3 regions of the Mesorhizobium sp. WSM4828 genome follow, and region 1 is predicted to be linked to each of the others. Evidence: predicted binding sites of a transcription regulator. Region 1 holds the regulator's gene; each other region holds the start of a gene.
The links. The regulator PhoB, encoded in region 1, activates phosphate uptake and scavenging genes when phosphate is short. The targets are predictions, from matches to a motif close to TGTCATNNANCTGTCAT.
Positions count from the first base shown of each region.

Region 2: the regulator PhoB is predicted to act here: its motif matches at 5,824-5,840, upstream of AC0L2X_RS09265 (PhoX family protein).
Region 3: the regulator PhoB is predicted to act here: its motif matches at 2,511-2,527, upstream of phnF (phosphonate metabolism transcriptional regulator PhnF).

Region 1 covers NZ_JBVVQK010000012.1:113,960-122,003, forward strand. Annotated here, with positions in the region: gene AC0L2X_RS16160 (CHASE domain-containing protein) at 1-647, opposite strand, end outside; gene AC0L2X_RS16165 (ATP-binding cassette domain-containing protein) at 778-1,578, opposite strand; gene AC0L2X_RS16170 (sugar ABC transporter permease) at 1,593-2,921, opposite strand; gene xylF (D-xylose ABC transporter substrate-binding protein) at 3,064-4,104, opposite strand; gene AC0L2X_RS16180 (ROK family protein) at 4,391-5,635, shown strand; gene phoB (phosphate regulon transcriptional regulator PhoB) at 5,645-6,334, opposite strand; gene phoU (phosphate signaling complex protein PhoU) at 6,351-7,058, opposite strand; gene pstB (phosphate ABC transporter ATP-binding protein PstB) at 7,091-7,894, opposite strand; gene pstA (phosphate ABC transporter permease PstA) at 7,891-8,044, opposite strand, start outside.
Region 2 covers NZ_JBVVQK010000006.1:49,244-57,287, reverse strand. Annotated here, with positions in the region: gene AC0L2X_RS09290 (cytochrome ubiquinol oxidase subunit I) at 1-353, opposite strand, end outside; gene AC0L2X_RS09285 (ABC transporter ATP-binding protein) at 618-1,544, shown strand; gene AC0L2X_RS09280 (ABC transporter permease) at 1,559-2,320, shown strand; gene AC0L2X_RS09275 (MarR family winged helix-turn-helix transcriptional regulator) at 2,477-2,968, shown strand; gene AC0L2X_RS09270 (GNAT family N-acetyltransferase) at 2,965-3,645, shown strand; gene AC0L2X_RS09265 (PhoX family protein) at 3,749-5,755, opposite strand; gene AC0L2X_RS09260 (hypothetical protein) at 5,960-6,298, shown strand; gene AC0L2X_RS09255 (phosphatase PAP2 family protein) at 6,313-7,014, shown strand; gene AC0L2X_RS09250 (SMP-30/gluconolactonase/LRE family protein) at 7,428-8,044, opposite strand, start outside.
Region 3 covers NZ_JBVVQK010000031.1:39,274-47,317, forward strand. Annotated here, with positions in the region: gene AC0L2X_RS26975 (ABC transporter permease) at 1-298, shown strand, start outside; gene AC0L2X_RS26980 (zinc-binding alcohol dehydrogenase family protein) at 369-1,388, shown strand; gene phnF (phosphonate metabolism transcriptional regulator PhnF) at 1,729-2,472, opposite strand; gene phnG (phosphonate C-P lyase system protein PhnG) at 2,610-3,071, shown strand; gene phnH (phosphonate C-P lyase system protein PhnH) at 3,071-3,682, shown strand; gene AC0L2X_RS27000 (carbon-phosphorus lyase complex subunit) at 3,684-4,796, shown strand; gene AC0L2X_RS27005 (alpha-D-ribose 1-methylphosphonate 5-phosphate C-P-lyase PhnJ) at 4,793-5,704, shown strand; gene phnK (phosphonate C-P lyase system protein PhnK) at 5,701-6,477, shown strand; gene phnL (phosphonate C-P lyase system protein PhnL) at 6,480-7,187, shown strand; gene AC0L2X_RS27020 (DapH/DapD/GlmU-related protein) at 7,184-7,801, shown strand.

The DNA.
Region 1 (8,044 bases):
GTCGAGGATCTCGACGCGTTCACGGCGTCCGGCGCGCTTTCGACATTGAGCCGGACGAAGACGAGGAACCCGGTGAAGGTCTGCGCGGCACCCGTATCCTTGCCGAGCTGCACGAGCCCGCTGGCGTGCTGCTGGTCGTCGGCCATCGCCTTTTCGATCGCCTCGCGCTGCGCCGGCCCGGTGAACATGTCGTAGCCGATGCTGGATTTGTTGGAGGGATCCAGCGGTTCGAACAGCACGATGGGCGTACGCCACGGCAAGTTCGTGTCGGGATAGATCGGATGGCTTGCGCCGTGATCGTGCAGGACATCGCGCTCGACCGCCGCCTCGTTTCCCGTCTTCGCCAGGCGGAGGAAGCCGATGCCGCGCAGGCCGGCGAAATTATTGTCGATGTCGAGCGCTTTGAAGAAAGCCTTGAACTCGCCCTGCGAGATACCGCCATTGCGCGCGTCGAACAGCGCCCGGGTTGAGCGCAGCAGCGACAGGTCCAGGTCGATGCGGCTTTCAATCCGGTTAAGCGCGTCGTCGGCCGTCGCCTCGAATTTTATGCGGGCCGCCTCCTGGGTGGCAAAATAGGCAAAACCCGCCATCGTCAGGCTGATCAGCGCGACGGCGATGAAAGCAACGGTCGGAAAAAGCTTCTTCAATTGCGGATACGTCCCGTGGACGGTTCGGCATCTTTATGGGCAAGTCCCGACGCCAACACAATGGCGAGGCCAAAGCATGGTGACGGCTGGCATATTTTGGCGACTTGTGATTAGCCGGCTAATTCTCGTTTCATGCGGCGATCTTCAGGGCGCCCGGCCCCGGAATGGCGCCGGGTGGGCACTTGCCGAGGATAATCATGCCGAGCACTTCGTCCTGGGTGACGTCGGTTGTGCGTGCCGTGCCGACAACCCGACCGTTCTTCATGACGCAGACACGGTCGGCAAGCTCGAACACGTCGTGAATATCATGGCTGATCAGGAAGATGCCGATGCCGTCGGACTTGAGCTGCCTGACCAGTTCGCCGACCTGCGCCGTCTCTTGCGGCCCGAGTGCCGCCGTCGGCTCGTCCATGATCAGGATGCGGGCGTTGAACAGGATGGCGCGGGCGATCGCAACCGACTGCCGCTGGCCGCCTGAAAGCTTTACCACCGGCTCCTTGAAGCGTTGGAAACGCGGATTGAGCCTGCCCATCACCTTGCGCGCCTCGGCCTCCATGGCGACGTCGTCGAGCGTACCCCAGCCGGTCATCAGCTCGCGGCCGAGAAACAGGTTGGCGGCCGCATCGACATTGTCGGCCAGCGCCAGCGTCTGGTAGATCGTCTCGATACCGTACTTCTTGGCGTCGCGGGGATTGGAGATCGAAGCCTCCTCGCCGTTGACGAAAATCTGGCCCGCATCGCGCTTGTAGGCGCCGGACAGGATTTTTATCAACGTCGATTTGCCGGCACCGTTGTGTCCGAGCAAAGCCATCACCTCGCCCGGGAAAAGGTCGACAGAGGCATCGTCGACGGCGCGAATGCCGCCGAAGGCGATCGAGATGTTGCGCATGTCGATCAGCGGCGTGCCCGTGGGGGCGGTCCTGTCTGCCATGCTCGTTCTCCTCACTAGACCCGTTTGCGATAGACTGTATCGAGCCACACCGCGACCACCAGCACGGCGCCGACAACGATGCTCTGAAGCGGCGAATCGATGCCGAGCAGGACCATGCCGGATTGCAGCGACTGCATCAAAAGCGCGCCGAGCATGGCGCCAAGCACTGTGCCGGAGCCGCCGGCGAGCGACGTGCCGCCGATCACCGCCGCCGCGATGACCAGGAGTTCGTCCAGGGTCCCCAGCGCATTGGTCGACGCATTGAGGCGGGCCGATGCGATTGCCGCACTTATCGCGGCCAGCACGCCCATGATCATGAACACCTTCATGGTCACCCAGCGCGTGTTGATGCCGGCAAGTTCCGCCGCTTCCGGGTTGCCGCCAATGGCAAAGACATAGCGGCCGAAACGGGTGCGTTTGGTGATGAAGGTCATGACGATGCCGACTGCGACAGCGATCAGCACCGGTATGGCGATGCCATGGGCGATGAACAGCCCGCCTTCGGGGAGGGTGATGCCGTTCCGCTGGGCGTACTGGCGAACGATGCCGATCGGCCAGGGATAGGAATTGGCGATCCAGACAGCGCCAAGGATGGCGGCACAGGCGACAACACCGAGCAGGGTCTCCGCCCAGACGGGGCGCAGCGGAAATTTGAACCGCTTGCGCTGCGACCGGCCGTTGAGCAGCATGAAGGCGACGCCCACACAGGCGAGAATGCCGACGATCCAGCTTGCGGTTGCGCCGATCGAGCCACGCGGCCCGCCGCCCATGAGCTGGAAGGTGGCGTCGAGCGGCGCGACGGTGCGCCCGCTCGTCATCAACCATGCCATGCCGCGCCATACCAGCAGGCCGCCCAGCGTCACGATGAAGGCCGGAACCTCGAGATAGGCGATGATAAAGCCCTGGAACGCGCCGATCAGGAGGCCGAGCGCCACGCCGGCAGCCAGCGCGATGATCCATATCCAGGGATTTCCAAGCTGGAATCCCATGACGCGGATGAGGAATTCGGCCTGCGCCACGCCCATCACCATGCCGATCACGCCTTCGACGGAGCCGACAGAAAGATCGATGTTGCGCATCACGATGACCAGCACCATGCCCGTCGCCATGATCGCGACCGAGGAGGTCTGCACCGACAAGTTCCAGAGATTGCGCGGCGTGAGGAAAAGCCCACCCGAGAGTATGTGGATCCCGACCCAGATGACTAGCAGCGCGCCGACCATGCCGAGCATGCGCGTGTCGAGTTCGGTTGCCTTGAGAAATCGGGCAACGATGCCGAGCTCGGATTCACGCGCCCGGTCTGCCGTGCCGTCGACCGGCGTGTTCGAAGTTGTGTCGGTCATCTTGTTTCTCCCGCCGGGTTGCCGTCTGCCGCGGATGCCGGAAGCAGCCTAGAAGTTATCCGCCGGAAGCGGAAAAACAACTCTTCTTGAAAAAACGCCGCGGCGAGCGGCCGCGGCGTTCGGACGTCTCGGAAACGTCGGCTCAGTTGCAGACTGCAACAGTGCCCGCCGCCACGCCGGCGCAGACCTCTTCTTTCTTGATCCAGCCGGCGTCGATGACGACGTTGAGGTTATCCTTGGTGATGGCGACCGGGGTCAGGAACAGCGACTTGACGGTATTGCCGCCGGGCGTGGTGAAATCCTTCACGCCGGCAATGTCGGTCATCTGCTTGCCGTCGGCCAGTTGCGAGGCGATCTCGGCGGCGTTCTTGCCGAGCTCGCGCGCGTCCTTCCACACCGACACGGTCTGTGTGCCGAGCGCGATGCGGTTCAGCGCGGCGTGGTCGCCGTCCTGGCCCGAGACCGGAACAGATCCGGCCAGCCCTTGCGCCGTCAGCGCGGCGACGACGCCGCCGGCAGTGCCGTCGTTGGCGGCGACCACGGCATCGACCTTGTTGTCGTTCGCCGTCAGGAATTGTTCCATGTTCTTCTGGGCGTTGGCCGGCAGCCAGCCGTCGGTATAGGCCTCGCCGACATTCTTGATCTTGCCGCTGTCGATAGCGTCCTTCAGCACTTCCATCGAACCGGCAAACAGGAAATCGGCATTCGGATCGGCACCCGAGCCCTTGATGAAGACGTAGTTGCCTTCCGGCTTCACCTTGAACACTTCGCGGGCCTGCATGCGGCCGACTTCCTTGTTATCAAAGGTCAGGTAAAAGACGTCCTTGTTCTCGATCAGCCGGTCGTAGCCGACAACCGGAATACCTTCGTCCAGCGCCTTTTGCACGGCTGGCCCGATGGCTGAAGCGTCCTGGGCCAGGATGATCAGTGCGTTGGCGCCCTGCGAGATCAGGCTCTCGACGTCGGTGAGCTGCTTGCCGGGGTTGGACTGCGCGTCGGCGGAAATATACTTGTCGCCTGCGGCCTCGATGGCCGCCTTCATTGCGGCCTCGTCGGTCTTCCAGCGCTCTTCCTGGAAGTTCGACCAGGAGACGCCGATGACCTTGTCTTTAGCCTGCGCCACCGACGCCAGCGCCAGCGTCATGGCGACACCCGCCAGAATGGCGGTCGTGAATTTCTTCATCATATCCTCCCTGCGCCGCGTACGGCGTGACCAATTGGCTCAAAGACCACCTTAGAAGCTCTAATTTTTTCGAGCCTCGAAAAAATACTGGCCCGATCTCCGGCTGCTGTCAACATCGATTCTGATGGATTTTGATGACTCTGCGAGTTTTTTCGAGCGTCGGAATAAACGATGACAGCGCCACCGGCATCTGACACTATTTGCCTGCATCCGACACTATTTGTCGGACATTACCGACGGCTTCCGGTTCATGAGCGGCCGCGGCAACCGGGAGGAAAGCAAAACGATGTCGGTCGGAATCCGCCATGACGATTTGCGCCGGCGCAACCGGGCGATGGTGATCTCGGCGGTGCGCCGGGCCGGCCAGCCATCGCGTACTGAGATCGCAGCAACCACCGGCCTCAGCCATTCGACCATATCGGCGATCTCCTCCGACCTGATACGGGAAGGCATCCTCGCCGAGAGCAAGGCAAGCGAGCCCGTTTCGTTGAAACGCGGTCGTCCGCAGGTCGGCCTCGCCCTCAACCCGGAAGCTGCGGCGGTGTTGACCGTGGTGTTGTCGCTGAATTTCCTGTCGGCCGCCATTATCGACTATGCGGGACAGGTGGTCGCCGAGGAACAGCGCCGGCTGGACACGCTGACCATGCCGCGCGACGAGTTGATCCGTGAATGCATGGCCATCGTCCGGCGCCGGCTTGAGGATCCAGACCTTGACGTCCGCAGTGTCGCCCGCATCGCGCTGGCTATCCAGGGCATTACCGACTCCCCTGCACGCGCCATGCTGTGGTCGCCGATCACGCCGCAGACCGACATCGCCTTTGCCGACATGCTGGAGGACGAATTCGGCATCCCGGCAACGGTGGAGAACGACTGCAACATGATGGCGGTGGCTTTGCGCTGGCGCAATCCGGATCGCTATCGCGACGACTTCATCGCCATCCTGCTTTCGCATGGCATCGGCATGGGGCTGGTGCTGAAGGGCGAACTGTTCACCGGCACGCATTCCTCGGGCGGCGAATTTGGCCACATGATCCATCGTCCGGGCGGCGCGCTCTGCCGTTGCGGGCGGCGCGGCTGCATCGAGGCCTATGCCGGCAACTACGCCATCTGGCGCAACGCCAGGCAGATGAGCGAAGACAGCGAACCGGTCGCCGACGTCAGCGACGCCGACATGCGCGCACTGGCGGCCCGGGCGCGCGAGAAGGATGGGCCGGAACGCGAGGCCTACCGCAAGGCCGGCGAAGCGCTGGGTTTCGGTCTCGGCTCGCTGTTCGCGCTGATCGATCCGGCGCCGGTCGCGATGGTCGGCGCCAGTGCCGCTGCCTTCGATCTGATCGAGCCGGCCTTGCGCGAGGCCATCGCCCAGACCGCCGGTGGCCAGCATTCGGGCTCGATCTCCTTCGACACCGAACCAAACGAATTGCCGCTGATCCGCGAAGGCTGCGCGATGCGGGCGTTAAGCTTCGTCGACCAGGAGATTTTCGCGCCGGGCGCGCAAATGAGGCCCGGCGTCAGAAAGCACGTAGCCTGACCAGGCGGATCAATCTTCCCTGATCGCATAACCGGCACCGCGGATGGTGCGGATGACATCCGGCATGCGGCCGTTGTTGACCGCTTTGCGCAGCCGGCCGACATGCACGTCCACTGTGCGTTCGTCGATATAGATCGTCTCGCCCCAGACATTATCGAGCAACTGGCTGCGCGAGAACACGCGGCCCGGATGCCGCATCATGAATTCGAGCAGCCGGAATTCGGTCGGCCCGAGCCTGATCTCGCTCTTCTTGCGATAGACCCTGTGCGATTCGCGATCGAGCACGATGTCGCCGACCTTCAGCACGCTGGACAGCACTTCCGGCTTGGCGCGGCGCAGCAGCGCCTTGACCCTGGCCATGAATTCCGGCGTCGAAAACGGTTTGACCAGATAGTCGTCGGCGCCGGTCGAAAGACCGCGCACCCGGTCGCTCTCCTCGCCGCGCGCGGTCAGCATGATGATCGGCAACCGCTCGGTTTCGGGGCGCACCCGCAACCGACGACAGAGCTCGATGCCGGAAACCGCTGGTATCATCCAGTCGAGCACCAGAAGGTCGGGCACATTCTCCTGTAAACGGATCTCGGCTTCGTCGCCGCGTGTCACTACCTCGACCTGGTAGCCTTCGGATTCGAGATTGTAGCGGAGCAGCACACCCAACGGCTCCTCGTCCTCCACCACCATTATGCGTGGTGCGATCATCGGCTGGGCACCCCCATCATGTCACCGGCGCGGACATTGTCGTTTCGTCCTGCTTCGGACGATTGACCGGCAATTGCTCGCCGGTCAGCACATAGTACGCATTTTCGGCGATGTTGGTAACATGGTCGCCGATCCGCTCCAGATTCTTGGCGCAGAACAGCAGATGCGTGCAAGCAGTGATGTTGCGCGGATCTTCCATCATGTAGGTCAACAGCTCGCGGAACACGGACGTGTATTTGACGTCGATGCGCTCGTCGGCGGCACGCAGCTTGGCCAACGCGGCCGCATCGCCTGCAGCATATTCCTCGATAACGCCCTGCACCTGGATGAGCACCAGCTGCGCCATCGCGTCGATGGAATGCGACAAGTCGCGCGGCGTGACGCTGAGGCCGACCGCACTCACACGCTTGGCGATATTCTTGGCAAGGTCGCCGATGCGTTCGAGGTCGCCGGCCATGCGGATCGCTCCGACCACATGGCGGAGATCGTGGGCCATCGGCTGGCGTTTGGCGATCAGGGTGATGGCGCGGTCGTCCAGTTCGCGTTGACGCGCATCCATGATGGCGTCGTCGGAAACGACGCGTTGCGCCAACACGTTGTCGGAATTCAACAGGGCCTTGGTCGCCCCGCCGACCATCGAACCGGCGAGGTCGGCCATGTCGCGGATCAGCTTGCTGATCTGCTCGAGATCCTCGTCGAAAGAAGCGACTGTGTGTTCGCCCATGGTCCTGTCCTCATATGCATGATCGGAACGGCTCAGCCGAAGCGGCCGGTGATGTAATCCTGCGTGCGCTTCTCTCGGGGCGACGTGAAGATCTTCTCGGTCCGGTCGAACTCGACCAGTTCACCCAGATACATGAAGGCGGTCTGGCGCGACACGCGCGCCGCCTGCTGCATGTTGTGGGTGACGATGACGATCGTGTAGTCGGCTTGCAATTCGTCGATCAGCTCCTCGATTTTTGCGGTCGACAACGGGTCGAGTGCGGACGCCGGTTCGTCGAGCAGAATGACTTCCGGCTTCACCGCCACGGTGCGGGCGATGCAGAGCCGCTGCTGCTGGCCGCCGGACAGGCTCAAGCCGCTGGCGTTGAGCTTGTCCTTGACCTCGCTCCACAGCGCGGCGCGCTTCAACGCCTGTTCGACGCGGCCGTCCATCTCGGACTTGCCGAGGTTCTCGTAGAGCCTGACGCCGAAGGCGATGTTCTCGTAGATCGACATCGGGAACGGCGTCGGCTTCTGGAACACCATGCCGATCTTGGTGCGCAGCAGATTGAGATCTTGCGACCGGTCGAGAATGTTCTTGCCGTCGAGCAGCACCTGGCCCTCGGCCGTCTGTTTCGGGTAGAGCTCATAGATGCGGTTGAACACACGCAGCAGCGTCGATTTCCCGCAGCCCGATGGGCCGATGAAGGCCGTGACACTGCGCTCGGGCAGCGACAGGCTAATGTCCTTCAGCGCCTTGCTCTGGCCGTAGTAGAAGTTGAGGTTCTTGACCTCGATCTTCGTCTTCTCGGCGACCGTTTCGGTCATCGTCATGTCTGGGGACAACATCTGCGTCATCTGTCCTCTCTGCGTCCGGTAAGGCTGCGGGCGAGGATGCTCAAGCCCAGAACCGTCAGGGTGATTATGAGTGCGCCGGTCCACGCCAGCTGCTGCCATTCCTCGTAAGGGCTGAGAGCGAACTGGAAGATGGTCACCGGCAGGCTGGCC
Region 2 (8,044 bases), on a different contig from region 1:
CGGAAGCCGAACAGCATGATGCCGAGGAACGCTGCCTCGAGGAAAAAGGCGGTCAGGATCTCGTAGGCCAGCAGCGGGCCGGCGATGTTGCCGACCGTCTCCATATAGCCCGGCCAGTTGGTGCCGAATTGAAAACTCATGGTGACGCCGGAAACCACGCCCATGGCGAAGGACAGCGCGAATACCTTAACCCAGGTGAAATAAGCGCGCATCCAGGCCGAATCGCCCGTCGCGTTGTAGCGGAGCTTGAAGAACAGCAGCACCCAGCCGAGCGCTATGGTGATCGCCGGGAACAGGATGTGGAACGAGATGTTCGCGCCGAACTGTATGCGTGACAGAATGAGCGGGTCCATGGCGGCTCCGGCTGCTGCTTGTTTGTTGAAGGATAGGCTTGATGCACCTGACGGTCAAAGCGGCGTCCCGCCGCGAGGCGGAACGCCGCAGTGCCGGTTAATCTGCTTTTGCATGGAATTTTGGCTGGACGACCGGGCAGGTGTTGCTTATTCCGGCGAACCTCAATGTCCCGAACTGTCAGGAGCGGCATTGACATCCGGATTTGCGGACCGACATTCAGCGGATTAAATCAACAACTCTGTTTCAAGCAGCCGTTTTCAGCCATGCAGCCGATCATCTCGATTTCCGGGGTCACCAAGACCTACGCCACCGGCTTCAAGGCGCTGAAGGAGATCAATCTCGATATAGTGCGCGGCGAGATCTTTGCGCTGCTCGGGCCGAACGGCGCCGGCAAGACGACGCTGATCTCGATCGTCTGCGGCATCGTCAACCGCTCGTCGGGCAGCGTCACGGTCGACGGTCATGACATCAACCGCGACTACCGCGCCGCGCGCAGCCTGATCGGGCTGGTGCCGCAGGAACTGACCATCGACGCCTTCGAGAGCGTATGGGCGACGGTCAATTACAGCCGCGGGCTGTTCGGCAAGCCGGCGGACAAGGCGTTCGTCGAAAAGGTGCTGCGCGACCTGTCGCTCTGGGACAAGAAGGACGCCAAGGCGATCACGCTGTCCGGCGGCATGAAGCGCCGGCTGATGATCGCCAAGGCGCTGTCGCACGAGCCGCGCATCCTGTTCCTCGACGAACCGACGGCAGGCGTCGATGTCGAGCTGCGCCAGGACATGTGGGCGATGGTGCGCCGGCTGCGCGAGGACGGCGTCACCATCATCCTGACCACGCACTACATCGAAGAAGCTGAGGCGATGGCCGACCGCGTCGGCGTCATCAACCGCGGCGAGATCGTGCTGGTCGAGGACAAGGCCGAGCTGATGCGCAAGCTTGGCCGCAAACGGCTTGTGCTGGAACTGCGCAGTCCCCTGGCCACCGTTCCCGACGCTTTTTCGAGCTACGCGCTGGAGCTTTCGGCAGATGGAGGACAGCTGACCTACACTTATGACAACCAGAGCGAACGGCCGGGCGTCGCCTCGCTGATCCGCGAGCTCGAGGCGGCCGGCATCCAGTTCCGCGACATCGATACGGAAAACAGCTCGCTCGAGGAGATCTTCGTCAATCTGGTGAGGAAACCGGCATGAACCCGCGTGCGGCCATGAATCTTCATGCGGTATGGGCGATCTATCGGGTGGAGATGGCGCGCGCCCTTCGCACCGTGCTGCAGAGCATTGTTTCGCCGGTCATTTCCACGTCGCTCTATTTCGTCGTCTTCGGCTCGGCCATCGGCTCACGCATCACCGAGATCGACGGCATCAGCTACGGCGCCTTCATCGTACCGGGGCTGATCATGCTGTCACTGCTGACGCAATCGATCTCCAACGCTTCTTTCGCCATCTATTTTCCGAAATTCGTCGGCTCGATCTACGAATTGCTGTCGGCGCCGGTGTCCTATCTGGAGATCGTCATCGCCTATGTCGGGGGCGCGGCGACAAAGTCGATCGTGCTTGGCCTGATCATCCTGGCGACGGCCTCGCTGTTCGTGCCGTTGACGATCGAGCATCCGTTCTGGATGCTTGCCTTCCTGGTGCTGACGGCGGTGACCTTCAGCCTGTTCGGCTTTATCATCGGCATCTGGGCGAAGAGCTTCGAGCAGCTGCAGCTGGTACCGCTGCTGATCATCACGCCGCTGACCTTCCTCGGCGGCAGCTTCTATTCGATCAACATGCTGCCCGGCATCTGGCGCACGGTGACGCTGTTCAACCCGGTGGTCTACCTGGTCAGCGGTTTCCGCTGGAGCTTCTACGGCAAGTCCGACGTTTCGGTCGGCGTCAGCCTCGGCATGACGGTGGTCTTCCTGCTCATCTGCATAGCGATCGTCGCCTGGATATTCAGGACCGGCTACCGGCTGCGCAACTGATCGACTGGCCTTGTCCCGGCGAAGCCGCCTTATCGATCGACCTTTCCTCGCCGAAGGCGATGTAGGCCCGTGGCCCCGAGCCGGAGCTTGAATGCTCGATCTTGCTTTTTATGCGTTGTTATATATCATGTTATAGATTTTGAGGTGAAGCGACCTATGGAAGACGTCATACGTTCGCTTGGCTTCCTATGCCTGGGTAGCAGGTTGAGGCGTATAGGCGAGCAACTGCAAGCGGAGGCGCAGCGCCTGCTCGACCGGCTGGATGTTCCGGTTCAGGCGAGCCAGTACCCGCTGCTGGCTGCGCTCGACAGGCTGGGTCCGCTGTCTGTCGGGGAACTGGCGCAATGCCTTGGCATCGCGCAGCCAGGCGTAACGCGAAGCGTCTCGCTTCTGTCCGAATTGGGACTGCTCGAGGTCAGTCCGTCGACCGATGACCAGCGGCGCAGGATTGTCTCGCTCACTCGGGACGGCCGGCGACTGGTCGATGTCGCAGAGCGCGACGTCTGGCCTTCCATCGAGAACGCCGTCGCGGATTTGTGCGCGGATCTTTCGGGGCCGCTTCTTGAGCAGCTGGCTGCCATCGAGGACGGCCTCGCCGCGGCCCCTCTCGAACGTCGTGTAAAAAAGCCTGAGGGTGCCGCGCAATGAGACATCTGCTTGACCGCCCTGTCTGGAGCGCGCTTCAGACGCGACATCGGGCGTTCGCGCAAGGTAATGACCTCGCCAGGCGATACCGGCCATCGATTGTTCCTTTCGCCGCCACTGGGGCGGACGACCCGGATAGCCTGCGGGCGCTCGAAAAGCTTGTCTCCTCGGGCGAGAGTGTGATCCTGCTTCAACCGGACGCCATTGCTCTGCCCACGGGGCTTTCCGCGACTTCGGCCGCAGCCGGGGTTCAGATGATTGCAGAGCGGCCATTGCAGATCGTCTCCGACCCGCGCGTGCATCGTCTGACCCGAGACGATGCCGCTGAGATGCTCGCCCTGGCATTGCTCACCAAGCCTGGCCCATTCACGCTTGAAGCCTTGAGCCTGGGCGATTTTTGGGGTGTGAAAATCGAGGGCAGACTTGCGGCGATGGCCGGCGAGCGCATGAAGCAGCCTGGCCATACCGAACTCAGCGGGGTGTGCTCACATCCGGAATTTCGCGGCGGTGGCCTGGGCAAGCTGCTGTCCCTATTCGTGGCAAACCGGATAGTTGCGCGCGGCGAAGTTCCCTATCTCCACGCCTACGCCAGCAACGCCACGGCCATTAGACTATACGAGTCCATTGGCTTCAGGTTGCGAAGCACAATGAATGTGGCCGTGGTTCAGCGCACCGGATGATTAGTCGGCGCATGATGCGCAGCATGGATGCATCCCGTATCAGGAAAGGAAGGATCTCGTATGGCCGAAATCCTTCCTTGAGACTGCAAGACCTTGCTGCGTGTCAGACCGCGATCTTGCCTCCGCCTTGCCTGGTGATGGCAACGACCGCCGGGCGCACCGGCATGTCCGGTTTGAAGTCGGGCCAGCGCGTCGACAAATCCTCATAGTAGGACGGACGGCCGAAAGCCTCCCAGTCCTCGCCGCCGTCGCCCGGATGCTGGACGGCAACGAAGGCGGTCTGGTCGTCCGGCGCGAACAGGGGACCACACATTTCGGCGCCGATCGGCACGCGGAAGAACAGCTTTGAGGTCGCCCGCGCCGGCCCTTCCGTATCGACAGCCCACAGACCGTCGGTACGGCCAGTGGCCTTCGGGCCCTGGCCGTCGGTGGCGACCCAGAGGCGGCCGGCCGAATCGACCGCGCAATTGTCCGGCATGCCGAACCAGCCATTGGCGGTGGTTGCGGTCGAGAAGGTGGCGCCGACAGCGGCAACCGAGGGGTCACCGCATTTCAGCAGGATTTCCCACCTGCCCTTTGTCGCGGTGAAATCACCGCCGTCCTCGACGATCTCGATGATGTGGCCAAAGGCATTTTCGGCACGCGGGTTGACGGCGTCGACCTGATCGGCCTTGCGCTTCGAATTGTTGGTCAGCATGACATAGACCTTGCCGTTGGTGGCATTGGGCTGGATGTCTTCCGGGCGGTCCATCTTGGTGGCGCCGAGCAGGTCGGCGGCGCGGCGCGTTTCGATCAGCACGTCGGCCTGACTGGCAAAGCCGTTCTCCGCCGTCAGCGGCCCTTGGCCGAAGACGATCGGCAGCCATTCGACCGAACCGTCGTCGGCAAACTTGGCGACATGCAAGGTGCCGTCGTCGAGCAAATCCATGTTGGCGGCGCGATCGTCCGGGTTGAACTTGCCTGTGGTGACGAACTTATAGACATAGTCGAAGCGCTCGTCGTCGCCGAGATAGAAGACGACACGGCCGTCCTTGGCGACGATCGATTCGGCGCCCTCATGTTTGAAGCGCCCCATCGCGGTGCGCTTCCTCGGCGCCGAAGTCGGATCCTGGACGTCGACCTCGACGATCCAGCCGAAGCGGTTCGGCTCGTTCGGCTCCTTGCCGATGTCGAAACGGTCGTAATGCGCAGCCCATTCATAGGCACCTTCGGGAATGCCGAGGCGCTTGTAATTGGCGGCTTCCTTATGGCCCTGCGGCAGCTCGCCCGAGAAATAGCCGTGGATGTTCTCCTCGGCCATGACATAGGTGCCCCATGGCGTGACGCCGCCGGCACAATTGTTGACGGTGCCGATGACCTTCGTGCCGGTCGGATCGGCGCTGGTCTTGACGCGGTCGTGGCCGGCGACGGGGCCGGAGAGCGCAATCTCGGTATTGGAGGTGATGCGGCGGTTCAGCTTGCCGTTGCGAAAGACCTGCCATTTGCCTGATACCTTGCGGATCTCGACGATGGTGCCGCCATGCGCGGTCATCTCGACGTCGACTTGTTCCTTGCTGAGGGGCGCCTGCTTGGCTTTGCCATCGACGATGGTGACGAGGCCCGGAAACATCAGGTGCGGATTGGTGTATTCGTGGTTGACCACCAGCAGGCCGTGCTCGGCCGAGCCGTCGATCGGGATATAACCGACATAGTCGTTGTTGTAGCCGAATTGTCTGGCCTGGGCTTCTGCCGACTGTTTTGTCGGATCGAATTCGGGCGAATCGGCGAACAGCGGGTCGCCCCAGCGCAGCAGCACGTCGGCGTCATAGCCGGGTGCGACGTGATGCTTGTCGTCGATGCCGGCCTCGAGCTCGTCGAAAGCGAAGGCGGAGCCTTCGGCGGCGCGGGCGTTGTCGACGGTGATCAGCGCCAGCGGGCTGACGGTAGCGGCTATGGCCGAGACGGCAAGCGAGCCCTTGAGGAAGCCGCGGCGCGAGAACCGCGCGGCGATGATCTCACCCATCGTGCGGTTGTCGGTGGGATTGGCTCCTGGCCCATCGTTTTCCTCGAGCAGGCTGGTGCGGAAATGAGCGTCAGGGATGCGATGTTCGGTCGAGCGCTGTTCAGTCATGGGGGGCCTGCCTCTGGCTGGATAGATTGCTGGAGCGTGTTGCCTGGCCAGTCCGGTATCGCCGGCAGGTCACAGTTTGATGACATGCCGGCTAATTGCCACCTGCGATTTCGTATCCAGCATCAGCCCCGCTTGACCGCGACCGGCGCTTCGGAAACAAGAGCTGCGGCAGGCGCGTAGGGACCGCATCGGGAGGAACAAAAAGTGAGTTTCTGGGGACTTGGGCAGCTCTGCGTTTCGACGGTGATCTTCCTGCTGGCGGCGATGGCTGCAAAACAGTGGGGGCTGGCGCCGAGCCTCGGCAAGATCGTGCTGACGTTGGCGCTCTATTCGCTCGGCAATCTGATCATGCTGAGGCTGATCCGTGAATTCGGCATGTCGGTGTCGTTCAGCCTGTCGGCGGTGATCCAGCTGGTGTCGGTGAATGTGGTGGCGCTGGTCTTCTTCGGCGAGCGCGTCAATGCGTTACAGGCAACCGGCATCGTGCTTGCCATCGCAGCGGTGGCGCTGATCACGCTCGGGCCCTATCTGCAGAGGCTGTAACTGCGATCGGGCCGATGAAGAAGGTTGCAAGCAGACTGCGCAACTGGCTGGAGTTCCCGGTTCTGCTGGCCGGGCTGGTCATTGCCGGCGGGCTGTGGGGGTTCGAGGAGCTGATGGAGATGGCGCGGGCCACCACGCCGCATGCCTTCGATACCGAAATCCTGCTTGCCTTCCGCAAGGCCGGCCAGCCCGACAATCCGATCGGACCGGCGTGGCTGGAAGGAGCGATGCGCGACATCACCAGCCTCGGCAGCGCCAGCGTGCTGGTGCTGATCACGGCAGCAATGATCGTCTATCTGCTCCTTATCCGCAGGCCAGGCGCGGCGCTTCTCATGTTCGTCGCGGTAGCGGGCGGCCAGCTCCTGTCGAGCGTGCTGAAATTCGATATCGACCGGCCGCGCCCTGACCTGGTCTCGCATCTCGCCGATGTGGCATCGCTTTCGTTCCCGAGCGGCCACGCCATGCTGTCGGCGGTGACATATTTGACGCTGGGCAGCATGGCGGCGCGGTTTTTGCCCGGGCGGACAACGAAGATCTATGTGCTCGGGCTGGCGGTGCTGACGACGGTGGTGGTCGGCATCAGCCGCATCTATCTCGGCGTCCACTGGCCGTCCGACGTATTGGCCGGCTGGTGCGCCGGCTTTGCCTGGGCGATGCTATGCTGGCTTGCGGCACGGTTCCTGCAGCGATGGCTTGGGCGGGCCGACGGCACCTGACTCATGTCAGTGCTTTTGCGGTCAAATCAGCCTGTTGATCAGGCCATGGCCGCAGCCTGCCAACAGGCAAACCATCGACAGCAAGGCTGTCGAGGTCGCCATCGCTTTGAATATCTTCACCTGCTTATCCTTTTTGAAGTCGTGCCTGTGAAATCGGTGCCGCAATGGATGTTCCGCCAAACGATGCCGAGGTTTGTAGCATGACAGCGCATCGGCTGGCAAAGAGTGCTGCATGTTTCAAGTATGCAAGATGATTCTTGAACCATCATAATAATCAGGCGCTTCACCGCAGACACGCCGCATGCTGATCAACCACGGCGTCAAGCGGCCGCTGGTGACTTATGCCGCCTCGATCACGGATGCGCGGGCGCAGTTGAAGAAAGCCGCGCCCGCCGCCTGAGCCGATGGCTGGCTTAGTCGAGGCCCAACGCTGCGACTTCGCCCTCATTCATCAGCGGCACGAAGAGGGTCGACCTGCCGTCGGTGCCGATGTCCGCGCTGCCCGGCTTGAACGTCGCAACCACCTGCGGCGTGCCGCCTGCTTTGTAGCGGTAGAGCGTGCCGGTCATATAGGCAGTGGCGTAGATGCTGCCGCCGATGACAACGACGCCATCGAGGTTGGCGAATTTTTCCGCGCCGGGCAGTGGCGCAATTGCCTTGGTGGCGAGATCAACCGAGAGCAGGCCGCCCGGCTCCGCGGTGCTGAAGTCGGGCTTGATGCCCTTGCCCCACGAAGCGACGATCAGCCGGCCGCCATCGGCGAAGATGCCATTCGGCGAAGCAAGCGCCGCATCCCTGACGAACAGTTCCGGCCGGTCGCCGTCGATACGATAGATCGTGTCGGCAAGCATGTCCGTGACGTAGACCTTGCCGGACGCGTCGGCGGTCATGTCGTTGAGGAAGACGGCGTTCGGCACGTCGATCGTCGATGTTAGCTTGCCGCTTGCGAGATCGACGACGCGCACATGGGTGATATCGGCGACGTAGAGTTTGCCGTCGGCAATCGCCATGCCCTTGGGCGCGTCCATGC
Region 3 (8,044 bases), on a different contig from region 1:
ATCCGGGCTGTGCGCGGCCTTCGTCGGTGTGCTGCTTGCCTCGCGCATCGGCATCGGCAATCCGACGCAGGCCGAGGGCTGGGAATTGCAGGCGATCGCCTCTTCGGTGATCGGCGGCACCTCGCTGTTCGGCGCTGTCGGCTCCGTGCACGGGCCGCTGCTCGGCGCCTTCATCCTTGCCACCATCAACAACGGCGCCAATCTGCTCAACGTCAACGCCTTCTGGCAGCGCATCATCACCGGCGTGCTGATCATCGTCATCGTCTATTTCGACGGGCTGCGCCGCCGCGGCAAATAGACCGCCTCCCAACAACCGCCGGCCTCGCGACAGCAGAGCCGGCGGTGCCATGAACCGACTGGATTGAAGCATGAAAGCCGTCGTCTGCCGCTCGCCCGGCGAACTTGTCCTCGAAGATCGTCCGGCGCCTGGCGCGCCCCCCGCCGGCTGGGCGCTGGTCGCCGTCAGCCATGTCGGCATCTGCGGCACCGACTATCACATCTTCGAAGGCAAGCACCCGTTCCTCGCCTACCCCCGCATCATGGGCCACGAGGTTTCCGGCACCGTGATCGAGATTGGCGAGGGCGTCGATCTCGCCGTCGGCGAAGCGGTGATCGTCAATCCCTATCTCGCCTGCGGCAAATGCATCGCCTGCCGGCAAGGCAAGCCCAATTGCTGCGTCAGGATCGAGGTGCTCGGCGTCCACCGCGACGGCGCCATGTGCGAGCAGATCCTGGTGCCGGCGCAAAATCTTTATCCGGCAAACGGCCTGTCGCTGGCCGATGCCGCCGCCATCGAATTCCTGGCGATCGGCGCCCATGCCGTGCGGCGCTCGCTGGCTGATCCAGGTGCGCGCGCGCTGGTCATCGGCGCCGGCCCGATCGGGCTCGGCACGGCGCTGTTCGCCCGCATCGCCGGGCTCGACGTGACGCTGCTCGACATGAGTGCGGAGAGGCTGGGTTTCGCCGAAAGCGAACTCGGCTTCGCGACCCTCGACGGCTCGCGAGGCACCGCTGCCGACCTGGTGCGGGACGCAACCGGCGGCGACGGCTTCGACGTGGTTTTCGATGCCACCGGCAACACCCAGTCGGTGCAGTCGGCCTTCGCCCATGTCGCGCATGGCGGAGCGCTGGTCCTGGTCAGCGTCGTCAAGGACGACATCGCCTTTTCCGATCCCGAATTCCACAAGCGCGAGATGATGCTGATCGGCAGCCGCAACGCCCTGCGCGCCGATTTCGACCATGTCGCTGCCTCGATCCGCAACGGCGCGGTGCCCTTGGCGAAGCTCGTCACCCATCGCACTACGCTTGGCGAAACGCCGCACGACCTCGCCCGCTGGGCGCATGAGAAGTCCGGCCTGATCAAGGCTGTGATCGAGGTGGGGTCATAACATGGCAGGCGGTGAACCCGGCCCGAATTGACGACGCCCCGCGCAGGTCGACCCCCACTCCGCCTCGGCTTCGCCGAGCCACCTCTCCCCCGATCGACGGGGTAGAGGAAGGCTGCGAGCCTATTGCAGCCAACGCTCCTCAACCAGACTCCCTCCTTCTCCCGCCGTCAGCGGGCTCCCTTCCTCTCCCTCCGGAGGGGGAGAGGTGGCTCGGCGAAGCCGAGACGGAGTGGGGGAAGGCGGTCCTCAAACGCCAAGCCGCTGATAAGTAAGCGCGACCGAGCCGGTATGATATCAGCGTGAGTCAGATAAATCACGGTCTCGTACCGGCCGGCACTACCTACAGCGCCGACAGATTGAGCTCGATCCGCTCGGCCGGGAAGCGCGACTCCGAAAACTGGATCGGCTGACCGTCGGGCGTGACGTTGACGGCGACGGTCACCAGCACGATGGCGCCGGGTTGCAGGTCGAGGTCGGCAAGGTCGGCGGCATCGGCATGGCGCGCCGACAGCACGGTCGATTGCCTGAGATAGTCGTCAATGCCGAAACGTGCCAGCGATGCTGTGATCGAACCGGTTTCCTCCATGGCGGCATCGATGCCGGCAAAGCGCCTGGCATCGAACCAGCCGGCCGCGCGGGACACCGGCATTCCATCGGCTTCGCCGCGCGTTTCCAGGCGTATCACCTCGGCCCCCGTCGCAAGGCCCAAGCCCTCTGCGACACGACGGTTGGCCGGCTCGACCGACGACGCCAGCAAAGTGATATGCCGCTCGGACGCCTGTCCTTGCAATCCCTCGGAAAAGCGTGTGCGGGCACCGATCGGATAGGACAGCCGCCTGCGCGACAGCACGAAGGTGCCGCGCCCCTGCTCCGCCCTGAGCACGCCCTCCTGCACCAGCGCTGCGATAGCGCTGCGCACTGTGTGGCGGTTGACGCCATAGCGTCCGGCCAACGCGATCTCGGGCGGCAGCGCGGCATTCTCGGGAAAATCGCCGACGGCGATTGAATGCAGGATCTGGTCGGCGATCTGTCGCCACAGCGCGACACCGCTGCGCCGCTCGATGCTGCTGGGCTGCCCGATCATTTCCGCCCCCGATCTTTTTGCCCCAGACATTTTCCTCGTGTCATGCACTCGTCATGGACACGCATTAGAAAATAGATATAATTTGTATAGTTGTCTATATCAATAGACAAGTTTTTGGTGACAAGGGACTGTTAACTATGCGAGGACGGGAAGCGCGAGAGCAGGCCGAGCGCAAGGCCGTGATGGCGACGCTGGCACAATCGGCCGGCGACGATATCGTCCGCCTGTGGGACGAAGCCGGCCTGCCTTCCGAAGCGGAGCTTCTGCGTGGCCCCGAAACCGGCCTGGTTACCGTGCGCGGCCGCATTGGCGGCGGCGGCGCGCCCTTCAATGTTGGCGAGGCGACGGTCACGCGCGCCACGGTGCGGCTTGCGTCCGGCCATGTCGGCCACTGCTACGCGCTTGGCCGCGACAAGCAGAAGGCAAGGCTGGCGGCAATCGCCGATGCGCTGTGGCAGGACCCGGCCCACCGCAACGAGGTCGAGACCAGGCTCGTCGCGCCCTTGCAGGCGGCGCTGGCCAAGGCGCGTGACCAGCGCCGCGCCGAGACGGCGGCGACCAAGGTCGATTTCTTCACCATGGTGCGCGGAGAAGACTGATGGACGCTGCTGTGCAATCGATCGAAGGCGGCTTCGCCGATCCGGTATTCAACGCGCAGACCGTATTCCGCGCCGTCATGGACGCGATGGCGCGGCCGGGCAGCGTGCAGCCCTTGCCGGCCCTCGCCCACCCGCCGGCGCCGCTGTCGGCCACCGCCGGCGCCATTGCGCTGGCGCTGTGCGATAACGACACGCCGCTCTGGCTCGACCCGGTCTTGCAGGGATCGGCAGCGGTGAAATCCTGGCTTGGCTTCCATACCGGCGCACCGCTGGCCAACACCCCGGCCGACGCGCATTTTGCGCTGATCGCCACGCCGGCGGAGATGATGGCGCTCGACGGGTTTTCGCAAGGCACCCAGGATTATCCCGATCGTTCGACGACGCTGATCCTCGAGGTCGGCGATTTCGTCTCCGGCGCTCCGCTGCTGCTCGAAGGCCCCGGCATCGAGACGACGGCGACGATCGCGCCGGCGCAAATGCCGCGTCATTTCGTCGAGCAATGGAAGCAGAACAACCAGCGCTTTCCGCGTGGCGTCGACATCATCCTCGCCACGTCCGACGCGATTGCGTGCCTGCCGCGCACGACGCGCATCAAGACGATGGAGGCGTAGCATGTACGTTGCGGTAAAGGGTGGCGAAGCGGCCATTCGCAATGCTCACAAACTGCTCGCCGACCGCCGGCGCGGCGACCGTTCGGTGCCCGCACTTCGCCTCGACCAGATCGTCGAGCAGCTGGCGCTCGGCGTCGACCGGGTGATGAGCGAAGGTTCGCTCTACGACAGGGAATTGGCGGCACTCGCCATCGTCCAGGCGCGCGGCGACATGATCGAGGCGATCTTCCTGGTTCGCGCCTATCGCACCACGCTGCCGCGCTTCGGCTACACCGGGGCGATCGACACCGGCACGATGCTGGTCGAGCGACGGGTGTCGGCGACCTACAAGGACCTGCCCGGCGGCCAGTTGCTCGGCCCGACCTTCGACTACACCCACCGGCTGCTCGATCCCGAGCTTGCCGCCGGCGGCGATGTCGCCGAACCGGAACAGCGTGCAAGCGACGCGGAGGCGATGCCGCGCGTCTCGGCCATCCTCGCCCGCGAAGACCTGATCGAGCCCGACGGCGACATGCCTGGGGATCATGTTCCCGGCGACATCACCCGTGAGCCGCTCGAATTCCCGATGGCGCGTGACATCCGCCTGCAGGCGCTGTCACGCGGCGACGAGGGGTTTCTGCTGGCGCTCGGCTATTCCACCCAGCGCGGCTATGCGCGCAACCATCCCTTCGTCGGCGAGGTTCGCATCGGCGAGGTCGAACTGGAACTGGACGTGCCGGAACTGCCCTTTGCCGTGCCGCTCGGCAGCATCCGCGTCACCGAATGCCAGATGGTCAACCAGTTCAAGGGCTCGGCCAAGGCGCCGCCGCAATTCACCCGCGGCTACGGCCTTGTCTTCGGCCAGAGCGAGCGCAAGGCAATGGCCATGGCGCTATGCGACCGCGCGCTGCGCGCCTCGGAACTCGGCGAAGACGTCGTCGCCGCCGCGCAGGACGAGGAATTCGTTATCTCGCATTCCGACAATGTCCAGGCGACCGGTTTCGTCGAGCATCTGAAGCTGCCGCATTATGTCGACTTCCAGGCCGAACTCGACCTCGTGCGCCGCATGCGCGCCGAGCATGATGCCCGCGAAAATGCCGGCAAGGCCGAAGAAAAGAGGGAGGCAGCGGAATGAGTGCACAACCAGCGGACATCGCCACCTACAACTTCGCCTATCTCGACGAGCAGACCAAGCGGATGATCCGCCGCGCCATCCTCAAGGGCATTGCCATCCCCGGCTACCAGGTGCCGTTTGCCTCGCGCGAAATGCCGATGCCCTATGGCTGGGGCACCGGCGGCGTGCAGGTCACCGCTTCGATCATCGGCCCGGACGATGTGCTCAAGGTCATTGACCAGGGCGCCGACGACACCACCAATGCGGTTTCGATCCGCGCCTTCTTCAAGAAGGTCGCCAATGTCGCCGTCACCACCGAGACGGCCAAGGCGACCATCATCCAGACGCGTCACCGCATCCCCGAGTATCCGCTGAGTGCCGGCCAGGTGCTGGTCTACCAGGTGCCGATCCCCGAGCCGCTGCGCTTCCTCGAGCCGCGCGAAACGGAGACGCGCAAAATGCATGCGCTGGAGGAATATGGCCTCATGCATGTGAAGCTCTACGAGGACATCGCCAGGCACGGCCGCATCGCCACCACCTATGCCTATCCGGTCAAGGTGGAGGGCCGCTATGTGATGGACCCGTCGCCGACACCGAAGTTCGACAATCCGAAGATGCACCGTTCGCCGGCTTTGCAATTGTTCGGCGCCGGCCGCGAAAAGCGCATCTATGCACTGCCGCCCTTCACCGATGTCGTCAGCCTCGACTTCGAGGACCATCCGTTCGAGGTGCAGACCTTCGACCAGCCATGCGCGCTGTGCGCGGCCGAGAACGTCTATCTCGACGAAGTTATCCTCGACGACCATGGCGGCCACATGTTCGTCTGCTCCGACACCGATCATTGCGAGAAGCGGCGCGCGGAAGGCCACCGCGGCCATCTTGCGCCCGAAACCCATCTTGCCCCAGAAAAAACGGAGCCGGCGCAATGACCGACGAACCGCTGCTGCGCGTTTCGGCGCTGTCCAAATTCTATGGCTCGCGCGTCGGCTGCGAGAACGTCACCTTTGACCTCTGGCCGGGCGAGGTGTTGGCGGTGGTCGGCGAATCCGGTTCCGGCAAGACGACTTTGCTCAACTGCCTGTCGACAAGGCTGTTGCCCAGCTCCGGCACCGCCAGCTACCGCATGCGCGACGGCCAGTTCCGCGAGCTTTACCGCATGAGCGAGGCCGAGCGCCGCTTTCTGATGCGCACCGATTGGGGCTTTGTCCATCAGAACCCCGCCGACGGGCTGCGCATGACGGTATCGGCCGGCGCCAATGTCGGCGAACGGCTGATGGCGGTCGGCGACCGTCACTATGGAAAAATCCGCGCCACGGCGGTCGACTGGCTGTCGCGTGTCGAGATTGATGAGGACCGCATCGACGACGAGCCGCGCGCCTTTTCCGGCGGCATGCGCCAGCGCCTGCAGATCGCCCGCAACCTCGTTACCGGGCCGCGGCTGGTGTTCATGGACGAGCCGACCGGTGGCCTCGACGTCTCGGTGCAGGCGCGCCTGCTCGACCTGTTGCGCGGCCTCGTCACCGACCTTGGCCTGGCGGCCATCGTCGTCACCCACGATCTCGCCGTGGCGCGGCTGTTGTCGCAGCGCATGATGGTGATGAAGGACGGCCGCGTCGTCGAAAGCGGCCTCACCGACCGCGTCCTCGACGATCCGCGCGCGCCCTACACCCAGCTCCTTGTTTCTTCGATATTGCAGGTGTGACCGTGGCAACCCCGCTCGTTGTCTCCGATGTCGCCAAGAGCTTCACCATGCATCTGCGCGACGGTATCAAACTGCCGGTCGTCGCCGGTGTCTCGTTCGCGATCAGGGCCGGCGAATGCGCCGTGCTCGGCGGCCCGTCCGGCGCCGGCAAGAGTTCGATCCTGAAAATGCTCTACGGCAATTATGCCGCCGACGCAGGCCAGATCATCGTCCAGCACGAGGGCGGGCTGATCGATCTCGCAACGGCCAGCCCGCGGACGGTGCTTGCGGTGCGCCGGCTTACTATCGGCTATGTCAGCCAGTTCCTGCGCACCGTGCCGCGTGTCTCGGCGCTCGATGTCGTCGCCGAACCGCTGGTCGAGCGCGGCGAGGAGCGCGAGGTCGCGCGCGACAAGGCGCGCGCCTTGCTGGCGCAGTTGAACCTGCCGGAGAAGCTTTGGGCGCTGCCCCCGGCGACGTTTTCCGGCGGCGAACAGCAGCGCGTCAACATCGCGCGCGGCTTCATCACCGAGCACCCGATCCTGCTGCTCGACGAGCCGACCGCTTCGCTCGACGCCAGGAACCGCGACGTGGTGATAACGCTGATCGCCGCCAAGAAGACAGCGGGCGTCGCTTTGCTCGGCATCTTCCACGATCACGACGTGCGCGAGACGGTGGCCGACCGCGTCATCGACGTGACCGCCTTCGCCGCCGGGAAAATCGCCGCATGACGAGGAAACTGTCGGAGGCGCCGCTGATCCACGAGACGGCGGAAGTCGAGAACTCGACGCTTGGCCGCTGGACCGAGATCGCCGAGCGCTGCCGGGTTTCCGAAAGCACGCTCGGCGACTATTCCTACATGATGCAGGACTGCGGCGTCTGGTGCGCGACGATCGGCAAATTCGCCAACATCGCCGCAAGCGTCCGCATCAACGCTACCAACCATCCAACCTGGCGGCCGACGCTGCACCATTTCACCTATCGCGCTTCGGACTATTGGGACGACGCCGAACACGAGAGCGAGTTTTTCGCCCAGCGCCGCGCCAAACGCGTCACCATCGGTCATGACACCTGGCTCGGCCATGGCTCGACCATCCTGCCCGGTGTTACCGTCGGCGATGGCGCGGCGGTCGGTGCCGGGGCGGTCGTCTCGAAGGACGTCGCGCCCTACACCATCGTCGGCGGCGTGCCGGCCAGGCCGATCCGCGAACGCTTCGACCGCCGCACCGCGGAGCGCTACCAGGCGCTCGCCTGGTGGGACTGGGACCATGCAAGGCTGCGCGCCGCCCTCGACGATTTTCGGGAGCTGCCGGCGGAGGCTTTCCTGGAGAAGTATGGCGGCTGAGGGTCGTGAAATGGTGAATAGTGAATGGGGGCAGCGGATAGGTTTCGAGGCTCAGGAAAGCCTTTCTTATCACCATTCACCATTCACCATTCACCATTCACCATTCACCATTCACCATTCACCATTCGAGCTTCTCGCTCCGAGTTGATTTCCGCCCCGCGCCAGCCTGTGGGCGGTAACAAAACTGACATCATTCCGACACCGCAGGTTCACGTGGCTGCGCTAGCGAGGGTTAACAGACCT